DNA from 3 places in the Rhizobium sp. AN68 genome. Region 1 is predicted to be linked to each of the others. Evidence: riboswitches for the same ligand, from Rfam matches in the RefSeq annotation. Region 1 holds a riboswitch; each other region holds the start of a gene.
What was found. Region 1 has a riboswitch for cobalamin ahead of bluB (5,6-dimethylbenzimidazole synthase). Riboswitches for the same ligand answer to the same signal wherever they lie in the genome.

Region 1 (7,257 bases):
CATGCCCAACAGCGTGCTGACCGGCGAAGCGAACCTGCTGGTCTTCCCGAACCTCGATGCCGCAAACATCACGCTCGGCGTCACCCGCACGCTGACGGAGGGCCTGCATGTCGGCCCCATCCTGCTTGGCACGGCACTTCCCGCCCATATCCTGTCGCCCAGCGTCACCTCGCGCGGCGTTGTCAACATGGCGGCCTTTGCCGTCGTGCAGGCATCGCACCCTTCGGTCTGATGAAGGCGCATTAACGCAGTTTTGAACATGCTGTTGCCGCATTGCGGCAACAGCTTATGTTATCTTCCTGAAACACGGATTTCCCGAAGCATAACACCCTCGCCACCGGCCGGGGACATCGAACGGATCGCACCATTGACCCGGCGCCGCAGCATTATCGGCCTCCTGCTTCCCCTTGTTTTCATCGCCCCGGCCGCTGCTTTCGCGGATCAGGTCTGCGATACGCTTTATGCGCAGCTGCGCGAACCGCCGCGTGTCATCGGCAACACCGCCGAGGTACGGCGTTACGCCAATGCGCTCACCCGCCAGAACATCGAGATCCGCAGGATCAGGAACGATCTGCGCCGTTACGGCTGTTCATCCGCAAGCGTCACCGTTTATGGCAGCCCGAATGCCGAACTCTGCGCGGAGATCAGCGACGCGATGGCGGATGCGCAGAGCGAACGCGATGCCATCATCCGTGACCGCGACGATGCCATGGCGGCCCAGGGCAGCGATGATGGCGACATCAGACGCCAGCGCATTCTCGCCGCCCTTGACGCCAATGGCTGCAGCGCCATTCCGGAAACGGAAGCGCGCCAGCCGACGGCACCCGATGTGACACGTTACCCCGACGCCTTCGGCGAACAGAGCAATCCGCCGGGACAGGCAGGGCTTTCGCCCTACCCCAATGCCGCTGCGGAAGGCGGGCTCAGGACGCTGTGCGTGCGCACCTGCGACGGCTCGTTCTTCCCCATCGCTTCCAATGCCTCGCCGCTCGATTTCCGTGCGCAGGCCGAACAATGCCAGAAAATGTGTCCGGGTACGCAGACGGAGCTTTATTTCCACTCCATGACGGAGCAGGAAACGGCTGACATGGTCTCGGCTGAAACAGGAAAGCCCTATAAGGACCTGCCGACCGCCTTTGCTTATCGAAATGCCTCAACCAAAGCCCCAGGCTGCGCCTGCAACATGGCCGCCTATCACGAGGAGATGAAGCAGCAGGAGGCTGCGCGGCCGGAAGCTGAGAAACCCTATTCCAGCATCACGACCATTCCATCACCGCAAGGTGACACCCCCAAAAAACCCACCGAACTGCAGCAGGCCGCAAAGCCGCCGGAACAACCGGTTCCGGAACGCGACTATGACCCGAACAACAGCAGGGTCCGCGTCATCGGCCCTAAATTCCTGCCCGACCAGACAGGCCGGATCGACCTGAAGAACCCGGCGCTGAAGGGTATACAGCCGCAGCAATAGCTCCCATCAAGCACACGGTATGGAGTTGGCAACGCTCTATCTCACTCACAAGACGGTCGCGTGTTCTCTTTACCGCCCGCCCCAGCGATTGCGAAATACCAAATCCTCCAGCGGCACGCGCTGGCGCCAACCCTTCACCGCCAGTTCCGGCTCGGTATAAAGTGTATCGACGCGGCCGAGGCATAGCCAGGCGACGATCTCGATGTGGTCGGGGATCTCCAGAATGGTGCGAATGTCGCTATCGTGGAAAATGCTGACCCAGCCGACGCCGATGCCTTCGGCGCGCGCTGCAAGCCAGAGGTTCTGGATGGCGCAGACGGTGGAATAGACATCGGTGCGCGGATTGTGGGTACGGCCCAGCACCACCTTGCCGCCACGCGTCGGATCGCAGGTGACGCAGATGCTGAGCGGCGCCTTGCGGATGCCCTCAAGCTTGAGGCTGCGGTAAAGCGCCTGCTGCTCCCCCTCGAACATCGCCGCCGCCTCGCCATTGGCGCGGCTGAAGGCAACCCAAGCTGCCTGCCTGACCGCACCGTCAGTGACGAGCGTGAAATTCCACGGCTGCATGAAACCGACTGAGGGCGCGGAATGCGCCGCCTTCAGCAAGCGCTCGACCACATCTTCCGGCAATGGATCCGGAAGGAACTGGTCGCGCACATCACGGCGGGTTTCGATGGCACGGTAGATCGCCTCTCGCTCCCCCTCGGAAAACGGGTAGGCGGGCGAAAGCGCGTGATCGAATGCATCGGCGTCGAGCGAACTGGTCGCGAGTGGATCGGTCGGCATCGTCTATCCCCAACAATGCTGGCGCGCCGCCACGAAAACCGGCTCCGGTTTTCGCCTGCACGACGCGCTGCTGCAACAACCTGCCGCCGTCCACGCGGTCTGGTCTATTCTGTCAGGCCGGTCTTCTGACTCGGCTTCATCCGCCCACTTTCGCCTTCCCGAATGGATTCAGTGGCATCAAGAAAAAGGGCATCCGCCTCACAGCGCTGGGCACGTTCCGGTCTTGCACCGGATTCCCGATTCTCCCGCCGTAAAGGGCAGGCACCTGACGAAGAAGCTTATGAGCAACAAAGATTGCAAATACAAGTATCTTGCGCAGCGATGCGGCAATGTGACCGTGGCCACCTCACCTGCGTATTGCGGCCTTCAGCCGCCGCGCGGACGCGCGCCGGCTGAAGCACTCCCTACCGCATCACCCAACGGGAAAATACCGCACATAAGCGAACTCATCCCCGCCCGGTGACCAGTTGGGCGAATTCATCGTTCCCTGCCCGCCGAAAAGGTCAAACAGCGTTTCGGCGTTGCCACCATCCATATCCATCAGCCGCACGCGCACGTTGAGGTCGCGCGGATGGTCGAAGACATCGGCGTCGTAGGAGACGAAGACGACTTTGTCACCGCTGGGAGACGGATGCGGGAACCAGTCGCCATAGACGCTGTCGGTGATACGCTCGACGGCCGAGCCATCCACCCGCACGCGCCAGATCTGCATCTGGCCGGTGCGGCTGGAGTTGAAATAGATCCATTCTCCATCCGGCGAATAATCCGGCCCGTCATTGCGGCCCTCACCATGGGTAAGGCGTGTCTCAACGCCGCTGTCTATGTCCATGGAATAAATATCGAAAACCTGATCGCGAATACCGCAATAGGCGAAACCTTTCCCGTCCGGCGACCAGCCGTGCCAGTAGGACGGAAGGTTCTTAGTCATCAGAAGCGGCGTTCCGCCCGTCGAAGGCAGCAGATAGATGGCACTCTTGCCGAACTCCACCTTGTCGGAAATGGCATAAAGCGAACCGTCAGGCGAAATGCCGTGGTCATTGTTGCAGATTGTCGCAAAGCCGGTATCGACCTTTTCCGGCGAAGGGTCGCCGGCAAGTGACAGGCGATAAAGCAGACCGTCGCAGTTCAGAAGCAGGTATTTCCCGTCCGGCGACCAGTTCGGAGCCTCGAACAGCTCCGGCGTCTGCCACACCACCCGCATCTGCCGATTGCGGATGTTGAAGATTTCGATGGAACTGCGCATGCTGCCTCCCGGGCCTGTCGATCGTCTGGCGTGGAGCGTTGAATGGCACAAACATTCCGTTTGCATCCGCCACCGCCGTGATTATGATCCTATTGCCGCAGGCACCGCCCTGCAAATTCAAATAGGAAAAAACAGCAGCGTTCCGGCACCGCCCGCACCCCTGCCCGTTTCTCCCAGATCCGAGGTTCCGCGATGAACACCATCGCCGATCACGGCATCCGCTTCGGTCGGATCGCCGCAATGCTTCCTGTCAAGAATATCGAGAAGGCCCATGACTTTTATGTCCGTGTGCTGGGCTTCGAAAAGACCTTCGAAAACGGCAACCCTGTCGGTTTCATGATCCTGAAACAAGGTAATGCCGAGTTGCACCTGACATTGCAGTCGACGCACAAACCGGCCCCCTTCAATGTGGCGCATATGCTGGTCAGCGACGCCGACGCGCTGCACGCGCTTTGCAAAAGCCACGGGCTTCGCATCATCAAAAGTCTGCAGGACAAGGATTATGGCCTGCGGGCCTTCGTTTTCGAAGACCCGGATGGTAACCGCATCGATGTGGGGCAGGTTATTTAACGAGATAGGGAGACGGCGCGGCGTGTCCGCGCCGTTGGAGGAAAAGGATGCTTCTTCGCCATCGATATATGGCGAAGTCGCAGCATCCGCACTCCGTCACCCCGAACTAGATTCGGGGTCCAGCAAGCTCCCCCATGCCCTCCTTCGACTACCTGTCCCTGAACCGGTTGGTAATCGGATAACGGCGATCGCGGCCGAAGTTCTTCTTGGTGATCTTCACCCCGGGCGCGGATTGGCGGCGTTTGTATTCGGCGAGATAGAGCAGATGCTCGATCCGGTGCACCGTCGCGATATCATGGCCACGCGCGAGGATTTCCTCGACCGACATTTCCTTTTCCACCAGGCACTCCAGAATATCGTCCAGCACCGGATAGGGCGGTAGCGAATCCTGGTCTGTCTGGTTGGGTCGCAATTCGGCGGATGGCGCCTTGGAGATGATATTGGCGGGGATCACTTCGCCGGATGGCCCGAGCGCGCCCGGCGGCACATGGGAATTGCGCCAGCTGGAGATGGCGTAGACCTGCATCTTGTAGAGGTCCTTGATGGGATTGAAACCGCCATTCATGTCGCCATAAAGCGTCGCATACCCCACCGACATTTCCGACTTGTTGCCTGTTGTCACCACCATCGAGCCGAACTTGTTGGAAACGGCCATGAGAATGGTGCCGCGTGTACGGCTCTGCAGGTTTTCTTCGGTAATGCCTTCTTCCGTGCCTTCGAACATTTCCGAAAGCGCCGAAAGGAACCCATCCACCGGTTCGGCAATGGGCACGATATCGTAACGGCAGCCGAGCGCCCTGGCGCAATCGGCTGCGTCCTTCAGCGAATCCTCGGAGGTGTAACGATAGGGCAGCATGATGCAGCGCACCCGCTCTTCGCCCAGCGCATCAACAGCAAGCGCAGCGCAGATCGCCAGATCGATACCGCCGGAAAGGCCGAGAACCACGCTCTTGAAGCCGTTCTTGTTGACGTAATCGCGAAAGCCCAGCATGCAGGCGCGGTAATCCGCCTCCTCGCCTTCAGGGATTTTCGAGAAAGGACCGCTCTCACAGCGCCAGCCTTCTGCGGTGCGTTTCCAATCGGTAACGGCAAGGGTCGCCTCGAACTGGCTCATCTGGAAGGCAAGGGTCTTGTCGGCATTGAAACCGAAGCTCGCGCCGTCGAAAACCAGCTCGTCCTGCCCGCCAAGCTGATTGGCGAAGACCAGCGGCAAGCCGCTTTCGATTACCTGCTTCAGCGCCACCTGATGGCGCACATCCAGCTTGCCGCGATAATAGGGCGAACCATTCGGCACCAGCAGGATTTCCGCCCCGCTTTCGGCAAGCGTTTCGCACACACCCATATCGTTCCAGATTTCCTCGCAGATCGGAATGCCGATCCTGACACCGCGGAAATTATAGGGACCGGAGATCGAACCTTCGGCGAAAACACGTTTTTCATCGAACTCGCCGTAATTCGGCAGGTCAATCTTGTCACGCAGCGCGATGATCCTGCCGCCATCCAGAAGCGCAACCGAATTGTGCCGGCCCGTTTCACCCTGACGCGGAAAACCGATGACGACGCCCGGCCCGCCATCGGCGGTTTCCGCCGCCAGTTCTTCCACGGCCTTCAGGCACGCTTTCAGAAAAGCCGGCTTCAATACCAGGTCTTCCGGCGGATAGCCGGATATGAACAGCTCGGTCAGAAGCAGGAGATCGGCACCCTGCGTCGCCGCATCGGCCCGTGCTTCACGCGCCATGGCGAGATTGCCCGCCACGTCGCCAACAGTCGGATTGAACTGCCCGACGGCAATTCGAAGATGGTTTTTGATGTCGTGTCTGTCGCTCATGGCTTTTCAATACCGCGCCCGTGCCCGCTCCGCAACGCGGCAATTGCATGCCGCACCACCTTGATAGGATGAAGCCGCAACCGGCATTCACGCTAAGGTTATCACCGCACCGGCCACACTCCGCAAAGTTCATGTCGCGTTCATCGCGCTTATGTGACAGTTACATGACAGTTTTGCGACGCCCCGATTCACCTCCCCGAATTGCGCGGTGTCGCCTCGTAATACCGGAGTATGAGTTTGAGAAATTCGGCGCCAAAAACAACGGCTTCCGAAAAGGCTGATTTTGTCTTTTCGCCTGCATGGACGCGGAGCCTTTCCAAGCTTTCGGGTAAGGCCTACACGCTTGCCAATCTGACATTTTCGTCGGTCGTGCTTGTCGTCGCGCTGGAATGGATCGCCCGCGGTTCGCTAGTTGATGTCGGCACCTTCCTCACCTCATCCGCCCGCCCCGGCATGACCACCATCGCCGCCGTGCTGCTGCTGCTCGTAGCGCTGGATTCCATCCTCGGCCGCCGTTACCTGTCGCTCATCGCCGTTGCGCCGCTTTGCGCGCTGACAGGGCTTATTTCCGCGCAGAAACAGACCTATCTCTCCGATCCGCTTTATCCCTCCGACCTGCTGTTCGGCCGGCAGATCCTCGAGCTTCTGCCCACCATGCTGAAAGCCCAGCCGGTGACGGCCGTGCTGGTCGGCCTTGGCCTTTGCGCCACGGTTGCGGCCCTTTCCACCCTGTGGCTGCTGGCGCGGCGTTATTCGCCGGGCTTGAGCTGGCGCGAACGCGCCGCAGGTCTTGTGCTGGCGCTGCCGCTTCTGGCCGGCCTCGCCTCGCTCATGGACTATTCGCATTATTCGTGGGTGCGCGATCGTCTCAACATCATCCCCATGATGTGGGATCAACAGGAGAATTACCGCCATAACGGTTTCCTGATGGCCTTTGCCTTCAATATTCCCATGGCCAACGTCTCGGCGCCGCAGGGTTACGGCGAAAACAGCATCGCAGACCTGACCTCGGAACCCGCCGCCTTTGCCGCCAACACGGGCGATTACCCTGATGTCATCATGTTGATGAGCGGATCGCTGTGGGATCCGACACGGCTTGAAAACGTGAAGCTCTCTGCCGATCCGATGCCCAACATCCGCGCCAAGCAATCCGGCAACGTGTTCTCGCCGGAATTCGGCGGCATGACGGCGAATGTGGAATTCGAGGCGCTGACCGGCTTTTCCAACGCCTTCCTGCCCTATGGCAGCATTCCCTACCAGCAATATATCCGCCGCCCGGTGCCCTCGCTTGCCAGCTTCTTCCGTGGCGAAGGGTATTCGGCCATCGCCATGCATCCGTTTCAGGAATGGTTCTGGAACCGC
Region 2 (7,257 bases), 1.2 Mb from region 1:
AGCAGCGCTGTTTTTTCCGCCGCAGCACTTTCAAGCCTCAGAAGATCGGTCTCGCCTTCGGGGCTGCGGCCAAAAACATGCTGGCCATCCTTGATGGCGAAGTCCTTGAGATCGCAGAGGAAGGCGTCGATGCGCGACAGCGCCGCATCGGCATCGTCCTTTGCACCGACACCGGCATCCGCCGCAAGACCGGTTTCCAGCGCCTTCTCTACGATCAGTTTCGCCAGCCGGTCGCGGCGGCGACGGTCGAGCCCATCCGCCTGCGCATATTCGTCGACGAGCTGTTCCAGAGCCGATTGTTCCGGCGAAAGCCCGGCATCTACCAGCACAGGCGGAACATGGCCGATCGTGACGGCAGCGATCCGCCGTTTGGCAACCGCCGCTTCGCCCGGATTGGAAACGATGAACGGATAGACCACCGGCAAAGACCCGGTGACGATTTCAGGAAAACAATCGCGGGAAAGCGCAACTGTCTTGCCGGGCAGCCATTCCAGCGTGCCATGCGCACCGACATGCACAATGGCATGCGCCCCTGCGACACGCTGCATCCAGGCGCCGAAAGCGACCAACGCATGACGTGGCGGCAGGGCAGGGTCATGGTAATCCACCCGCCGATCCTCATTTCGCCCACGATCCGGTGCCAGGGCCACGAATATCTGACCGAAACGGGCGACGCGAAAACGGAATGCGCCGTCGGCTAGTGCGTCGTCCTGTTCGGCCGAACCCCACGTGCTATCCACGGAGGCGGCAACCTCTTCAGGCAAACCCAAAAGAAAATCACGATAGTCTGAAAGTCCGACAGCCGCTTCCTGCTGCTCGACACAATCCAGCAAAGCCCGCGCCGTTTCGGGAATATCCGAAACCACATATCCTGCCGCGGCCAGATCGCGCAGCATTTCAAGCACGCTTTGCGGCACATCGAGACCAACGGCATAACCCGTGCGCCCCGGCGCAGCACCGGGATAATCCGGCATCAGAATGACGATCCGCCGTTCCTGTGGCGTGGACTGTTTTAATTGCAGAAAGGCAGCGATTCGGTTTGCCACCTGTTCGACGCGATCAGCCTCCGGTACATTGATGAGGCTGATACCGCCATCAGTCCGCACCTGCTTGAACGAGATTGCGCCAGCAAGAATCCGGCCATCGAGTTCCGGCAGAACCACATGCATGGCAAGATCGGAAGGGTTGAGACCGCGCGCATTTTCCGCCCAGCCGTCCCGTCGCGTCGTCGCCATAACCACCTGAAACACCGGCACGCCGAGGCGATCAAACAGGGTTTTACCGCTGTCGTCCATCTGACTGGCAAAAGCCGTGGCGGCAACGATGGCGGCGGGCTGGAGTTCGGGCAGTACGGTTTCGAGAAAGCGGATCGCCTCCCCATCCTTGAGGCCGCTGACGAAAATCGGCAATGGCGCAAAACCACGCTGAGAGAGCGCGTTAAAAAGCGCATCCACGGGCGCCGCATCGGCCGCAAGAAGCATGGAGCGGTAAAAGAGAATGGGAAGGACAGCTGCACCGGCGGGAAAACCGGCGCAGGCTTCCGCCTGATCCACGACGCCTTTACCCGGCCGGTAAAAGCCGGCTTTCGGCAGCGGTTGAGCCTCGATATCTGGCCATGCGCCACCACTTACAAGGGCAGCAAGACCAATGGCAAGCCGGTCCATATTTTCCCGCCCACCCTCGCGGAAGAAGGCGAGGACGGACGCCAACGTCTGGCGATCAACGGTCGAGGCTGCTTCGAGCTTTTCGTCTCTCTCACTGCATTCACCCGGCAGGAGCATAAGTTTTATGCCACGCCGCCGCGCCATCGTGCTGAGCTGATCAACGCCATAGCGCCAGCGCTCCGCGCCGCCGAGAATCCGGATAAGGATGACACGGGCATGTTCGGCCGTCTTTTCAATCCACAGATCGACCGACATCGGATGCCGAAGCTCGGAGAGGTTGGCGGCAGACAGGGACGGAAGCGCGCCATCTGCCTGCCGCCATGCCTGTTCCAGCCCGGCAAGATCGCTTGCCGAAAAAGACAGCATCACCACATCCGATCGCGGCTGGTTGAGATCAACCGGCTCGATCAGGTCGTCCAGAGACGAAGATGTGGTGGCGAGAATGTGCATTTCTATCAGGCGGCCAGCATCTGTTCGATCTTTTCGCGGTTGAGGCCTTTTTCGCCTATGACGACGAGGCGGCTGCGGCGCTCTTCACCGGCCGCCCAGGGACGGTCATAATAATGGTTGACGCGGCTACCGACAGCCTGCACCTGCAGGCGCATCGGCTTGGTGGATACTTCGACGAAACCTTTGATGCGCAGAACATTTTCCGCAGCCGCCGTCTCGGCGATACGAGCCGCCAGCGCTTCCGGATCGGTCACGGCCGGCAGGTCGATGACGAAGCTGTCGAAATCGTCATGTTCGTGGTCGAGTTCACCATCGTGATGGGTGCGGCGGTTTTCGATATCCTCTTCAACCGCAAGACCGAGGCCGATCAGCACGGCCGGATCGATGACGCCATTCGAGGCGACGACGATCTTTGCGGCCCGCGGCAAATGCTCGAGAATATGAGCCTTCGCCTTGTCCAGACCGGCGCTATCGAGCAGATCCGCCTTGGTCAGCACGATAAGATCGGCACAGGCGATCTGGTCCTCAAAAACCTCTTCGACCGGATCGTCGTGATCGAGGGCTTCGTCATTTGCGCGCTGGGCGGCAAGGGCTTCCATGTCATGCGCCACCTGACCCTCGGCAAGGGCAGCGCCATCCACCACGGCAACCACAGCGTCAACCGTCACGCGGCTCTTGATGGCCGGCCATTGAAATGCCTGCACCAGCGGCTTGGGCAGGGCAAGGCCGGAGGTCTCGATGAGGATATGCTCCACCTTCGGCTGCCGGCTTAGAATCTGTTCGATGGCCGGCTGGAAATCATCCGCCACCGTGCAGCAGATGCAGCCATTGGCCAGCTCAACGATGTTTTCCTCCGGGCAGCTCTCAATGCCGCATCCCTTGAGGATATCGCCATCGATGCCGATATCACCGAATTCGTTGACGATGATGGCAAGCCGCTTGCCATCAAGCTTTTCGAGGAGACCGCGCAGCAGCGTGGTTTTTCCAGCCCCCAGAAAGCCGGTGACGATGGTGCAGGGAACGCGGTCCAGAAGGGTGCTCATGATCTCTCCTCGGTAAAATCGAATGGGGGAATGCGCGCCACCATGCCGCGCTTCAATGTGTCGGGGCGGCCGCGCCAGGGCATCAGGCCATCTGCGGAGGCGGCCAGCATTTGCGCGCCCGTGAGCAGGTCTTCCGCGTCGTTGGGCGTCAGCCCGCCGAATACATAGGACCAGCCATCGGCACCGCGCAGCACGGCACTGAGGCCTCGTTTGCAATTGGCAAGGCAATTGACGGAGCGAACATCGATGCCGGAGTCACGCGCTTTTGCGATGGCAGCTTCCGCAAGGATGGTGCCGGGGCGCGGCTCCGCATTGGGATCGGTGTCGTCGCGACAGCTTCGGCAGACAAAAACGACCACGCCAGAAGCTGTGTTGGCTTCCATTGTCCCGTCCGCACAAGAAGATGTTGTGGTAATATCCAAACCGTTCCGCTTTCCGCGCCTTTAAACTCATCGGGGTGCGGATGTCGAAAACAGCGCACTGAAAAGCGCGGCTGCAAATCAATTCGACCGGCTGACCGGAGCACCCCGCCCGGGAGACGTTTTTTCCTGAAACGGCAGGTCTCCTGGCTTGCGGCTTTAAAACACCCTGCACCACCTTCCCGGGCCAATTTTATGGTCCAGTGGCTTCATAGTGCGGGCTTACCGCTTACAGTTGCGGGGGCAGCCACGGAATGACCCGTTATGGGGTGGAACCGTGTTCCCTCTTAGCTTTTCCCGTTGCCGGGAAAAGACCGTCAGTGCCTTACCCTTAGGCTGAACGGGCGTGACGGTCAATGCTGCCGGCTTGTCGATTGCCGGGTGCGGCAAATTGAGTATAGTCGCCGCTCCGAATGGCGGGGGCATACGGTCCCGCGCCGCTGGACGAGAAGGAAAACGCGATGACACGCGATATCAGCGACAGCGAAGCCGAACGCCACCGGCAGAAAATGGTCAACCGCAAGACGGTTCAGGATGCCGAAGTCGCGGAAAAGACCATCGAAAAAGGTCTGCTGATGATCAATACCGGCCCTGGCAAAGGCAAATCCACGGCCGCTTTCGGCCTTGCCCTGCGCATGCTCGGCACAGGGCGGCGGGTCGGCGTCGTGCAATTCATCAAGGGCGCATGGTCGACGGGTGAACAGCAGGCCCTGACTTTGTTCGGCGACAGGGTGGAATGGCGCACTATGGGCGAGGGGTTTACCTGGGACACGCAGGACCTGAAGCGCGATGTCGCGGCAGCTACAAAGGCCTGGGAGGAAGCGAAAGCACTGATGGCCGACGAGACGATCGGATTGCTGGTTCTCGACGAACTGAACATTGCGCTCCGCTATGATTACCTGCCGCTGGAAGAGGTCGTCGAAACGCTTTCCAACCGTAGATCCGATCTGCATGTCATCGTTACCGGCCGCAACGCCAAACAACCGTTGATCGACGCTGCCGACATGGTGACGGAAATGACCCTCGTCAAACATCACTTCAAGGCGGGCGTAAAGGCGCAGGCCGGGATAGAATACTGACATGACTGCACGTGTGCTGATGTTTCAGGGAACCGGCTCGGATGTCGGCAAATCGCTGATGGTGGCTGGCCTTGCCCGCGCCTTCGTCAGGCGTGGCCTGTCCGTCATGCCGTTCAAGCCGCAGAACATGTCGAACAATGCGGCGGTCACTGCCGATGGCGGCGAGATCGGTCGCGCGCAGGCGCTGCAGGCGCGGGCAGCAGGCGTTCCGCTGTCGGTTCACATGAACCCGGTGCTTTTAAAGCCGCAGAGCGAAACCGGCGCACAGGTCGTCGTACAGGGTAAAATTGTCGGCAATGCCAAGGCTGCCGATTATCAGCACATGAAAGCCGGGCTGATGCCGCGTGTGCTGGAGAGCTTCGAGCACCTGAAACAACAGGCCGATCTGGTGCTGGTGGAAGGGGCGGGAAGTGCTTCCGAAATCAACCTCCGCGCCAACGACATCGCCAATATGGGTTTTGCCCGCGCCGCAGATGCTCCCGTGATTCTGATCGGCGATATCGACCGGGGCGGGGTCATCGCCAGCCTCGTGGGCACAAAAACCGTTCTCGAACGCGATGATGCCGCGATGATAGAGGGCTTCATCGTGAACCGCTTTCGCGGTGACCCTACGCTGTTTTCAGACGGCATGCGGATGATCGCGGAAAAGACCGGCTGGGCGTCCATCGGGCTATTGCCGCATTTTTCCGATGCTGCGAAATTGCCGGCGGAGGACGCCCTTGGGCTTACCGGCCCGGCGCAACAAAAGCCCGGCGCGAAAATCCGCATTGCCGTGCCGATCCTGCCGCATATCTCCAATTTCGACGATCTGGATCCGCTCGACATGGAGCCGGATGTGGAACTGATCCGAGTGCGGCCGGGCGAGACCATTCCCGCCGATTGCCGGCTGGTTCTGCTCTGCGGTTCGAAATCCACCATAGCTGATCTGACCGTGCTGAAAAATGCAGGCCTCGACATCGACATCAAGGCACATGTGCGCCGCGGCGGTTATGTTCTCGGTCTCTGCGGCGGATACCAGATGCTTGGAAAAACCGTTGCCGACCCTGACGGCATCGAAGGACCACCAATGACGGTCGAGGGGTTGGGCCTGCTGGATGTGACGACGGTTTTGACGGGCGACAAGAGGCTCGTTTCCGTGCAGGGACAGAGTTTCGACGGAATTCCATTATCCGGCTATGAAATGCATGTTGGCGAGACGACGGGTGCTGCGTGCAACCTGCCATTTTCGACCATTGACGGGCATGCCGATGGCGCAATTTCGCCCGATGGCCGCATCTTAGGCACCTATATCCACGGCCTGTTTGCGGATGACCGCCAACGCGGGGCGTGGCTTGAGCGGCTTGGTGGGTGGGGCACTGAATTGAACTATGATGCGCAGGTGGATGCCGTTCTTGATCGCCTGGCGGCCCATATGGAGAACCACCTCGATCTCGACAGACTGCTTTCTATAGCGCGATAAGGATTGCCAGCAATCCGAACAGCGCGATCAGCAGGAAGTCTGCGATCCTCGCCAGCCTGAGCGCTGTGCGAATATCGCCAGCAACCAGTGTCGCTCTTCCGCCTTCGCCCATGAAACGAGCGTCGATCATCTGCCCGCCATAGGAGCGCGGCCCGGCCAGCGCAAAGCCCAGTGCCCCGGCCAGTGCCGCCTCCGGCCAGCCGGCATTGGGAGAGCGGTGATGCCGCGCATCGCGGCGTATCGCGGCAATTGCCCCTTTCGGTGATGCACCCTTCACGAAAAACGCGGCGACCACGAAAAGACCGCCGCTCAGTCTCGATGCCGGCAAATTGACCAGATCGTCCAGCCGGGCCGACGCCCAACCAAAGGCCTCATGGCGTGGCGAGCGATGACCGATCATGCTGTCGGCCGTGTTGATTGCCTTATAACCCGCACCGCCTGCCAGCCCCAGAATACCAAGCCAGAGGGAAGGGGCGACAATGCCGTCAGAGAAATTTTCAGCCAGACTTTCAATCGCCGCCCGGCAGATTGCCGCCTCATCCAGCGCCTGCGGATCGCGCCCGACGATCATGGAGACAGCTTTGCGCCCGCCGTCAATCCCCTCGCGTTCCAGCGCAATGGCGACGGCCTCCACATGCTGTTCCAGACTTTTTTGGGCCGGAAGTGACGCCCCAAGCACCGCAACAAGCAACAGACCAAGGGGCAATAAAAGCAGAACAGATTGCACTAACCATGCAACAAGCACCGTCAGCACCAGAAAAACGGAAAGCGCCACGATGCCTGCCGCCTTGCGCTGTGAAAATGAAGCACTCTCCCGGTTCCATTTTTTGTCCAGCAGCGCGATAAGCGAACCGATCCAGGTGACGGGATGACCGATGCGTTTGAACAGCCAGTCCGGATATCCAGTCAGGCGTTCGATCAAGAGCGACAGAAAAGCGAGAGCGAAGAACATGGGCGATAAGGTACCGGAAAAAGCGCAGGCTGCGATCCGTCACGGCGGCAATCTCGGCAAGGCGCGCCTGATGTTTCCTGAAGCGCCGGAACCGTGGATCGACCTGTCGACCGGGATCAATCCGCACTCCTACCCGCATTCTCCCGTTCCCGCCAGCGCATTTGCCCGCCTGCCGGAGCCTGACGCGGCCG
Region 3 (7,257 bases), 1.5 Mb from region 1:
GTGGGCATGCAGATAGACCGCGCCAGCGCCCTGGCGCGCGCCAAGCTGGTTGGCGTAGGAGAACGAATCTTCCAGCAGCTTCATGACAGGAATGACGCCAGAGGACTGGTTTTCGATCTGTTTGATCGGCGCGCCGGCTTCGCGAATATTGGTCAGGGACAGTGCTACGCCACCGCCACGCTTGGAAAGCTGCAATGCTGAATTGATGGACCGGCCGATGCTTTCCATATTGTCTTCCACACGCAGCAGAAAACACGAAACCAGCTCACCGCGGCTTTTCTTGCCAGCGTTGAGAAAGGTCGGGGTTGCCGGCTGGAAGCGGCCGGAAATGATTTCATCCATCAGATCGCGGGCAAGCTGCTCGTCGCCACGCGCCAGAGCCAACGCCACCATGCAGACGCGGTCCTCATAACGCTCCAGGTAACGCTTTCCGTCGAAGGTCTTCAGCGTATAGGACGTATAATATTTGAAGGCGCCGAGAAATGTCGGAAAACGGAACTTTCTGGCATAGGCCTCGTCGTAGAGGTCACGGACGAAATTGAAGGAATACTGGTCCAGCACCTCCTGCTCGTAATATCCCTCGGTAACGAGATAATCGAGCTTTTCCCTGAGATTATGGAAAAACACCGTGTTCTGATTGACGTGCTGAAGGAAATATTGCCGTGCCGCAAGGCGGTCCTTGTCGAGCTGGATCTTCCCGTTTTCATCGTAGAGGTTCAGCATCGCGTTCAGCGCGTGATAGTCCAGTCCCGCGTCCAGGTGTTTCTGCGCAGCGGTTACTTGTTGTTTGGCATCCGTGTTGCGCACCGCGCTCGAGGTCAGCGTGTCCAAAATCGTTCCAATCCATGATTGACGTTGGCGACATCTTCCTCCGTGCCGAGAAGCTCGAAGCGGTAGAGAAACGGCACCGCGCATTTACGCGACACGATATCTCCGGCGGATGCGAAAGCTGCGCCAAAATTCGTATTTCCCGCCGCTATGACGCCGCGAATGAGATTTCGGTTTGAGGGCTCGTTCAAAAACCGGATAACCGGTTTCGGTACAGCTCCTTTCATGCCGCCACCCCCATAGGTGGGGGTGACGAGAACATAGGGCTCCGACACGTGAGGAACGTCTTCCTCGGCGCCGAGCGGCAGGCGAAGCAATCGTCGCCCCAGTTTCTGAAGGAAGCGATGAGTGTTCTCAGACCGGCTGGAATAATAGACGATCAGCCCCATCGCATCGCCTCCTCAGCTGATCGAGCCAATCATGTCCGGACGGAAACCCGCCCAATGGCGTTCGCCGGCAACGACCACGGGAACCTGCATGTAACCAAGGCCGCGAACGTGATCGAGGGCATCCGCATCTTCGGAGATATCGACGATCTCGTAGCTGACACCGATGCGGTCAAGCGCACGATAGGTGGCAGTGCACTGGACGCAGGCGGGCTTGCTGTAAACGGTGACGGTCATAGTTTCCTCTTTCGAAGCCGCTTTTACGCACGGCTCAACATTGCCCGCCTGCAATCACAAGCGGGTGGCGATGGTTCTGTCATTCTGGCGAGGCGCGCGGGTCAGGCCGCGTAAGATCGCTGTCTACGCCGACGAGCGTAGAAACTTATAAAAATGCACTGGCATGACTTCACCCCGAAGCTTGTTCTGGAGGCGGCAGAAAAGGGCGCACGCAATTCATTTGCGTCATACACCTTCCTTCCGGACACCCCGCCCGTGGACGTTTTCGCTCAAGGCAGGTCTCCTGACTTGCGGGTCAAAACATCCATTCCCACCTTCCCGGAGCACTTAGCGCCAGTGGCTCAAATCGGAACGATGCTCACCGCTTACAGTTGCGGGGGCAGTTTCGGCATTGCTTCACCATAATGGTGTTGCGCACCGAATTCCCGTCTTAGCTCCCGACGCTTGCGAATCGAAAGAACCTTGAACACCACATATAGTATATGAGGAATTTTTTTCGTCAATAATTAGACATGCGAAAGCCCCACCCTGTGGATCAAAAAGATTCAACACATGGTCAACAAAGGCTTAACGGTGAATGCTCGATGCCGCCTACGGACGGAAGCGGCGGGTTATTCCCAGATATCGATGCGAATATCGGCGGGGCGGGAGTTCTCAATCACCCGCTTTCCGTTGGGAAGATCATTTTCGAACAGTTTGGCGTGAATCTCGGTCGCATCGAGACCATAGCCCTGCCATCTATCCCGCAGGCGTTCCTCGAGCACCGCAACGGATGGGCCTACGAAGACGGTAAGATCGAAGCTGCCGGAAAGCTTCGTCCACGGCGCCTCGCTCAACAGCAGATAGTTGCCTTCGGCAAGGATGAAGCGTGTTTCTGGCGCGATGGCGCGAGCGGAGGCAATGGCTATTTCGCGGGAGCGGTCAAAAACCGGGACAAGAACTTCTTGCCCGCCCTGACGAACTGCGGAGACGATATCAAGAAAGCCGCGCACGTCGAAGGTCTCCGGTGCGCCTTTTCGCGGCAAGAGCCCCCGTTCTTCGAGAATACCGTTATCCATATGGAAGCCGTCCATGGGCAGGACAGCCGCAGCCTCGCCGCGCGCCACGAGGGCACCGCACAGGGCATCCGCCAGCGTGGATTTGCCGGCCCCAGGGGGACCGGCAATGGCAATGATAAAACGAGATTTATCCTCTGCCCGCCGAAGAACATCTTCGACGATCGTTTCAAGCTTCAACGTCATGCGGCCAGCGTTTCCTTTGGCGCTTCCTTGGCGCCCGTCATGAAGGCGACGGCGTCGGACATGGTATAGTCCTTCGGATTGATGACGCATAAACGCTTGCCCAGCCGATGAATATGAATCCGGTCAGCAACCTCGAAAACATGCGGCATGTTGTGCGAGATGAGAACGATCGGTAGCCCTCGCGCGCGCACATCCAGAATAAGCTCGAGAACGCGGCGGCTTTCCTTGACGCCGAGCGCCGCCGTCGGTTCGTCAAGGATGACGACCTTGGAGCCGAAGGCGGCTGCACGCGCCACCGCAACACCCTGGCGCTGGCCGCCGGAGAGGGTTTCCACCGCCTGATTGATGTTCTGGATCGTCATCAGGCCGAGTTCAGAGAGTTTCTCACGGGCAAACTTTTCCATCGCCGGACGGTCCAGTGCCCTGAACAGGCTTCCCTGAATACCGGGTTTGCGGATTTCACGGCCGAGAAACATATTGTCGGCTATGGACAATGCGGGAGACAGCGCAAGGTTCTGATAAACGGTTTCGATACCAGCCTTGCGCGCCTCGATCGGCGAGCGGAACTGTACCGGCTTGCCTTCAAGCTTGATCTCCCCTTCATCGGGTGTCACCGCACCGGAAATCGCCTTGATGAGAGAGGATTTTCCAGCACCGTTATCACCGATGACGGCGAGGATTTCGCCCGGATAAAGGTCAAAATCGGCATTGTCGAGCGCAGTCACACGACCGTAGCGTTTAACGAGATTGCGTGCTGTGAGGATAGGTTCTTTTGCCATCAGCCTGCTACCTTTCTGATCCACTGGTCGATTGCGACAGCCAAGATGATAAGGACGCCGATCAACAGATAGGTCCATTGTGGGTCTGTTCCGATAAGTCGCAAGCCGAGAGAGAAGACACCGACGATCAGCGCGCCGAAGATCATGCCCATGATAGAGCCGCGTCCGCCAAACAGCGATATGCCGCCGATGACCACTGCGGTGATGGATTCGATGTTGGCGAACTGACCGGCGGTCGGCGATACCGAGCCGATGCGGCCGATGAGAGCCCAGCCCGCGAAGGCGCAGATAAGCCCGGAAAGTGTGTAGACAGTCGTCAGCATGCGCTTGACGTTAACGCCGGCAAGTTCGGCTGCGTCGGGATCATCACCCACTGCATAGAGATGTCGACCCCAGGCGGTGCGGTTCAGCACATACCAGAGCAGGGCAACCAGCAGAACCATCGCAATGACGCCATAGGTGAAGACGGCGCTGCCGATGCGGACATTGTTGCCGAAAAACTGGAGAATGGGCGCCTGTTGGACGATATCCTGTGAGCGGATCGTTTCGTTGGCCGAATAGAGGAAATTGGTGGCCAACACGATCTGCCACATGCCCAGTGTAACGATGAAGGGCGGCAGCCGCATGCGCGAAACCAGCACGCCATTGATAAAGCCACAAAATGCGCCGACTGCGAGACCGCAGATAATCGAGAGTTCGGCAGGCAAACCATAGCGGAACGTAAACTGTCCCATGACGACGGAGGACAGAACCATGATCGCACCGACCGAAAGATCGATACCCGCAGTCAGAATGACCAGCGACTGTGCCGCGCCGACGATGCCGACGATTGCCACCTGCTGAAGGATAAGGGTCAGCGAAAAGGCCGAGAAAAACTTGCCGCCCAGGGTCATGCCGAAGACAGCCAGCGACAACACCAGAACGATCAGCGGTACGGCCGCCGGGCTGGAATGCAGAAAGTGCTGGAATTTTTCAAGCAAACTCTTGTTTTGCGTATCGAAAGCAGCGACCTGGGTCGAACTTCCCGACAGCACTTTTTCAAATTCATTATGCGGTTGAGCCCGCACTGGCTGATCGCTCATGGATTTTCCTCCCGATCGCTCCATCGCATCAGCCCCGAACCCGGGATTATTTTCCGGAGGGGACAATGCGTAGATTCAAACTGTTGAGAAGCGTGCCTCAGTTACGTCCACGGACGCCGGGCGCGCTCGTTTGTTCCTGTCCGATCACCCAGATCGTTCTTTTAAACCATTCCGGTTCAAGGGCGGGGGCAAATTGCCCCCCGCCGATTTCAACGGTGTAGTATCAGCCCCAGCACTTCTTCAGGCCTTCCTTGGTGTCGATCGAATCGAGACCCTTGACCGGCTTGTCGGTTACCAGCGTTACGCCGGTGTCGAAGAAGTTCTTGCCTGCCGTCGGCTTCGGCTTTTCACCGGTGTCGGCAAACTTCTTGACGGCTTCCACGCCGAGTGCCGCCATCAGCAGCGGGTATTGCTGAGACGTCGCGCCGATCACGCCTTCCGCAACGTTCTTGACACCAGGGCAACCGCCATCGACGGAAACGATCAGAACATCCTTTTCGCGTCCGACGGCTTTCAGCGCTTCGTAAGCACCGGCAGCTGCAGGTTCGTTGATGGTGTGAACGACGTTGATGGTCGGATCCTTCTGCAGCAGATTTTCCATCGCAGAGCGGCCGCCTTCTTCGTTACCGTTGGTAACATCATGACCAACGATACGCTTGTCGTCTTCATCACCAATCTTGTTGATGTCCTTCACGTCGATGCCGAAGCCCTTCATGAAGCCCTGGTTGCGCAAAACATCAACGGTTGGCTGGGAAGGCGTAAGGTTGAGGAAGGCGATTTTCGCGTCCTTGGCCTTGTCGCCGAGGGTGCCGGCAGCCCATTTGCCGATCAGCTCGCCGGCCAGAAGATTGTCGGTAGCGAAAGTGGAGTCAGCGGCATCAACGGGTTCGAGAGGTGTATCGAGGGCGATGACCAGAAGACCGGCATCGCGCGCCTTCTGCACGGCCGGAACGATGCCCTTGGTGTCCGATGCGGTAATCAGGATACCCTTGGAGCCATCGGCAATGCATGTCTCGATCGCGGCCACCTGGCTTTCGGAATCGCCATCGATCTTGCCGGCATAGGACTTCAGCGTCACGCCAAGTTCTTTAGCCTTGGCGGTAGCGCCTTCCTTCATCTTGACGAAAAAGGGATTGGTGTCGGTTTTGGTAATAAGACAAACCGAAGTATCGGCGGCGGACGCGACGGACGCGAAAGAAACGCCGAGCGCAAGCGCGCCCAGAAGAGCGGAAACAGTCGTCTTCATTGTAATCCTCCCATTGAATGTTTGAGTACCGTGACGGTTACCCGACGATCTCGTCTCCTCCGAGAACAGCGACCGTTGACACAGATGGAACCACCAAAGGAAACGGCTGTCAATAAATAAATCCGATTGAATTATTAATTCCGTATGGCATTCTAACAAGCGGCAGGGAGGAATATCGCCGCGTCGTTTAACGTTGCGATAGCAAGATTGCCATAAAGCCTGCATGTATCGGTCGCGGCGGATATGGCGGGCGGGAGGATGAAACTATGAGACAATCTGTCGAGACGGCGCCGCCCGCGCCGTCCACCAACATGGATATGAGCGGCGGCGCCAACCAGATTGGGGTGCGTGCTTATAACGAGCGGCTTGTGCTGTCGCTGGTTCGCCGCCACGGCGGCTTGTCGAAAGCCGAAATATCCAGGCTTTGCGGTCTCTCGGCGCAGACTGTCTCGGTCATCATGCGCTCGCTCGAAAGTGACGGTCTTCTTATTCGTGGCGAAAGACTGCGCGGCAAAGTCGGGCAGCCTTCGACGCCGATGCGCCTCAATCCCGATGCCGTCTTCTCGTTTGGCGTAAAAATCGGCCGTCGCAGCGTCGATCTGGTGCTGATGGATTTCGTCGGCCGGATCAAGCTGAAGCTCCGCAGAACTTACCCCTATCCTATGCCGGAATGGATTTTGCCATTCGTCATCGAGGGTATCACGGAACTCGAATCCAAGCTCTCTCCGGCCGAACGGCAAAAAATTGCCGGTGTCGGCATTGCCGCGCCGTTCGAATTGTGGAACTGGGCGCAGGAGGTGGGCGCGCCGCAGAATGAGATGGAGCGCTGGCGCGACGTCGATATCCGTTCCGAAATTGCGGATGGCGTCAGCTATCCGGTTTTCCTGCAGAACGATGCGACCAGTGCCTGCGGTGCAGAACTGGTTTTTGGTGCAGGCCAGAACTACCCCGATTTTCTCTATATCTTCATCGGATCCTTCATCGGTGGCGGTGTCGTTTTAAACTCCGCACTGTTTTCCGGAAAGACGGGCACCGCCGGTGCAATCGGCCCCTTGCCGGTCCAGGGGCAGGACGGCAACACGGTCCAGCTTCTGAAAATCGCCTCCATCTTCGTTCTGGAAAACATGTTGCGCGAACGCGGCATCGATCCACGTCCCCTGTGGTTCTCGCCGGATGAATGGATCGATTTCGGAGAGCCGCTGGAAAACTGGATTGGAAAAACGGCCGCGGCCCTTGCGCAAGCCGTCATCGCTGCAGCCTCCATCATCGATTTTTCCAGCGTCATCATCGACGGCGGTTTTCCGGATTGGGTCAGAGCAAGAATAGTCTCCGCCACCCGTCTTGCCCTCAAACATCACGATCTTCAGGGTGTTACGCTGCCGGAAATCATTGAGGGAGCAGTCGGCAGCCAGGCCCGGGCTATCGGGGGAGCGAGCCTGCCCCTGTTTTCCCGTTATC

Region 2: linked by a shared signal. The riboswitch ahead of RBH71_RS26160 (DUF1636 family protein) and the one ahead of bluB (5,6-dimethylbenzimidazole synthase) in region 1 are both predicted to bind cobalamin.
Region 3: linked by a shared signal. The riboswitch ahead of nrdH (glutaredoxin-like protein NrdH) and the one ahead of bluB (5,6-dimethylbenzimidazole synthase) in region 1 are both predicted to bind cobalamin.

What each region holds. Positions count from the first base shown of each region.
Region 1 covers NZ_JARWMI010000003.1:1,508,330-1,515,586, forward strand. Annotated here, with positions in the region: partial or broken gene RBH71_RS20420 (NADP-dependent malic enzyme) at 1-232, shown strand, start outside; gene RBH71_RS20425 (DUF2865 domain-containing protein) at 368-1,468, shown strand; gene bluB (5,6-dimethylbenzimidazole synthase) at 1,538-2,254, opposite strand; cobalamin riboswitch at 2,352-2,538, opposite strand; gene RBH71_RS20435 (TolB family protein) at 2,667-3,497, opposite strand; gene RBH71_RS20440 (VOC family protein) at 3,690-4,067, shown strand; gene RBH71_RS20445 (NAD+ synthase) at 4,216-5,895, opposite strand; gene RBH71_RS20450 (LTA synthase family protein) at 6,127-7,257, shown strand, end outside.
Region 2 covers NZ_JARWMI010000003.1:2,718,274-2,725,530, forward strand. Annotated here, with positions in the region: gene cobN (cobaltochelatase subunit CobN) at 1-2,114, opposite strand, end outside; gene cobW (cobalamin biosynthesis protein CobW) at 2,120-3,157, opposite strand; gene RBH71_RS26160 (DUF1636 family protein) at 3,154-3,540, opposite strand; cobalamin riboswitch at 3,695-3,910, opposite strand; gene cobO (cob(I)yrinic acid a,c-diamide adenosyltransferase) at 4,038-4,655, shown strand; gene RBH71_RS26170 (cobyric acid synthase) at 4,657-6,114, shown strand; gene cbiB (adenosylcobinamide-phosphate synthase CbiB) at 6,101-7,066, opposite strand; gene cobD (threonine-phosphate decarboxylase CobD) at 7,065-7,257, shown strand, end outside.
Region 3 covers NZ_JARWMI010000003.1:8,671-15,927, reverse strand. Annotated here, with positions in the region: gene nrdE (class 1b ribonucleoside-diphosphate reductase subunit alpha) at 1-831, opposite strand, end outside; gene nrdI (class Ib ribonucleoside-diphosphate reductase assembly flavoprotein NrdI) at 819-1,217, opposite strand; gene nrdH (glutaredoxin-like protein NrdH) at 1,230-1,451, opposite strand; cobalamin riboswitch at 1,707-1,931, opposite strand; gene RBH71_RS13065 (nucleoside triphosphate hydrolase) at 2,063-2,692, opposite strand; gene RBH71_RS13060 (ATP-binding cassette domain-containing protein) at 2,689-3,471, opposite strand; gene RBH71_RS13055 (ABC transporter permease) at 3,471-4,553, opposite strand; gene RBH71_RS13050 (sugar ABC transporter substrate-binding protein) at 4,777-5,799, opposite strand; gene RBH71_RS13045 (ROK family transcriptional regulator) at 6,066-7,257, shown strand, end outside.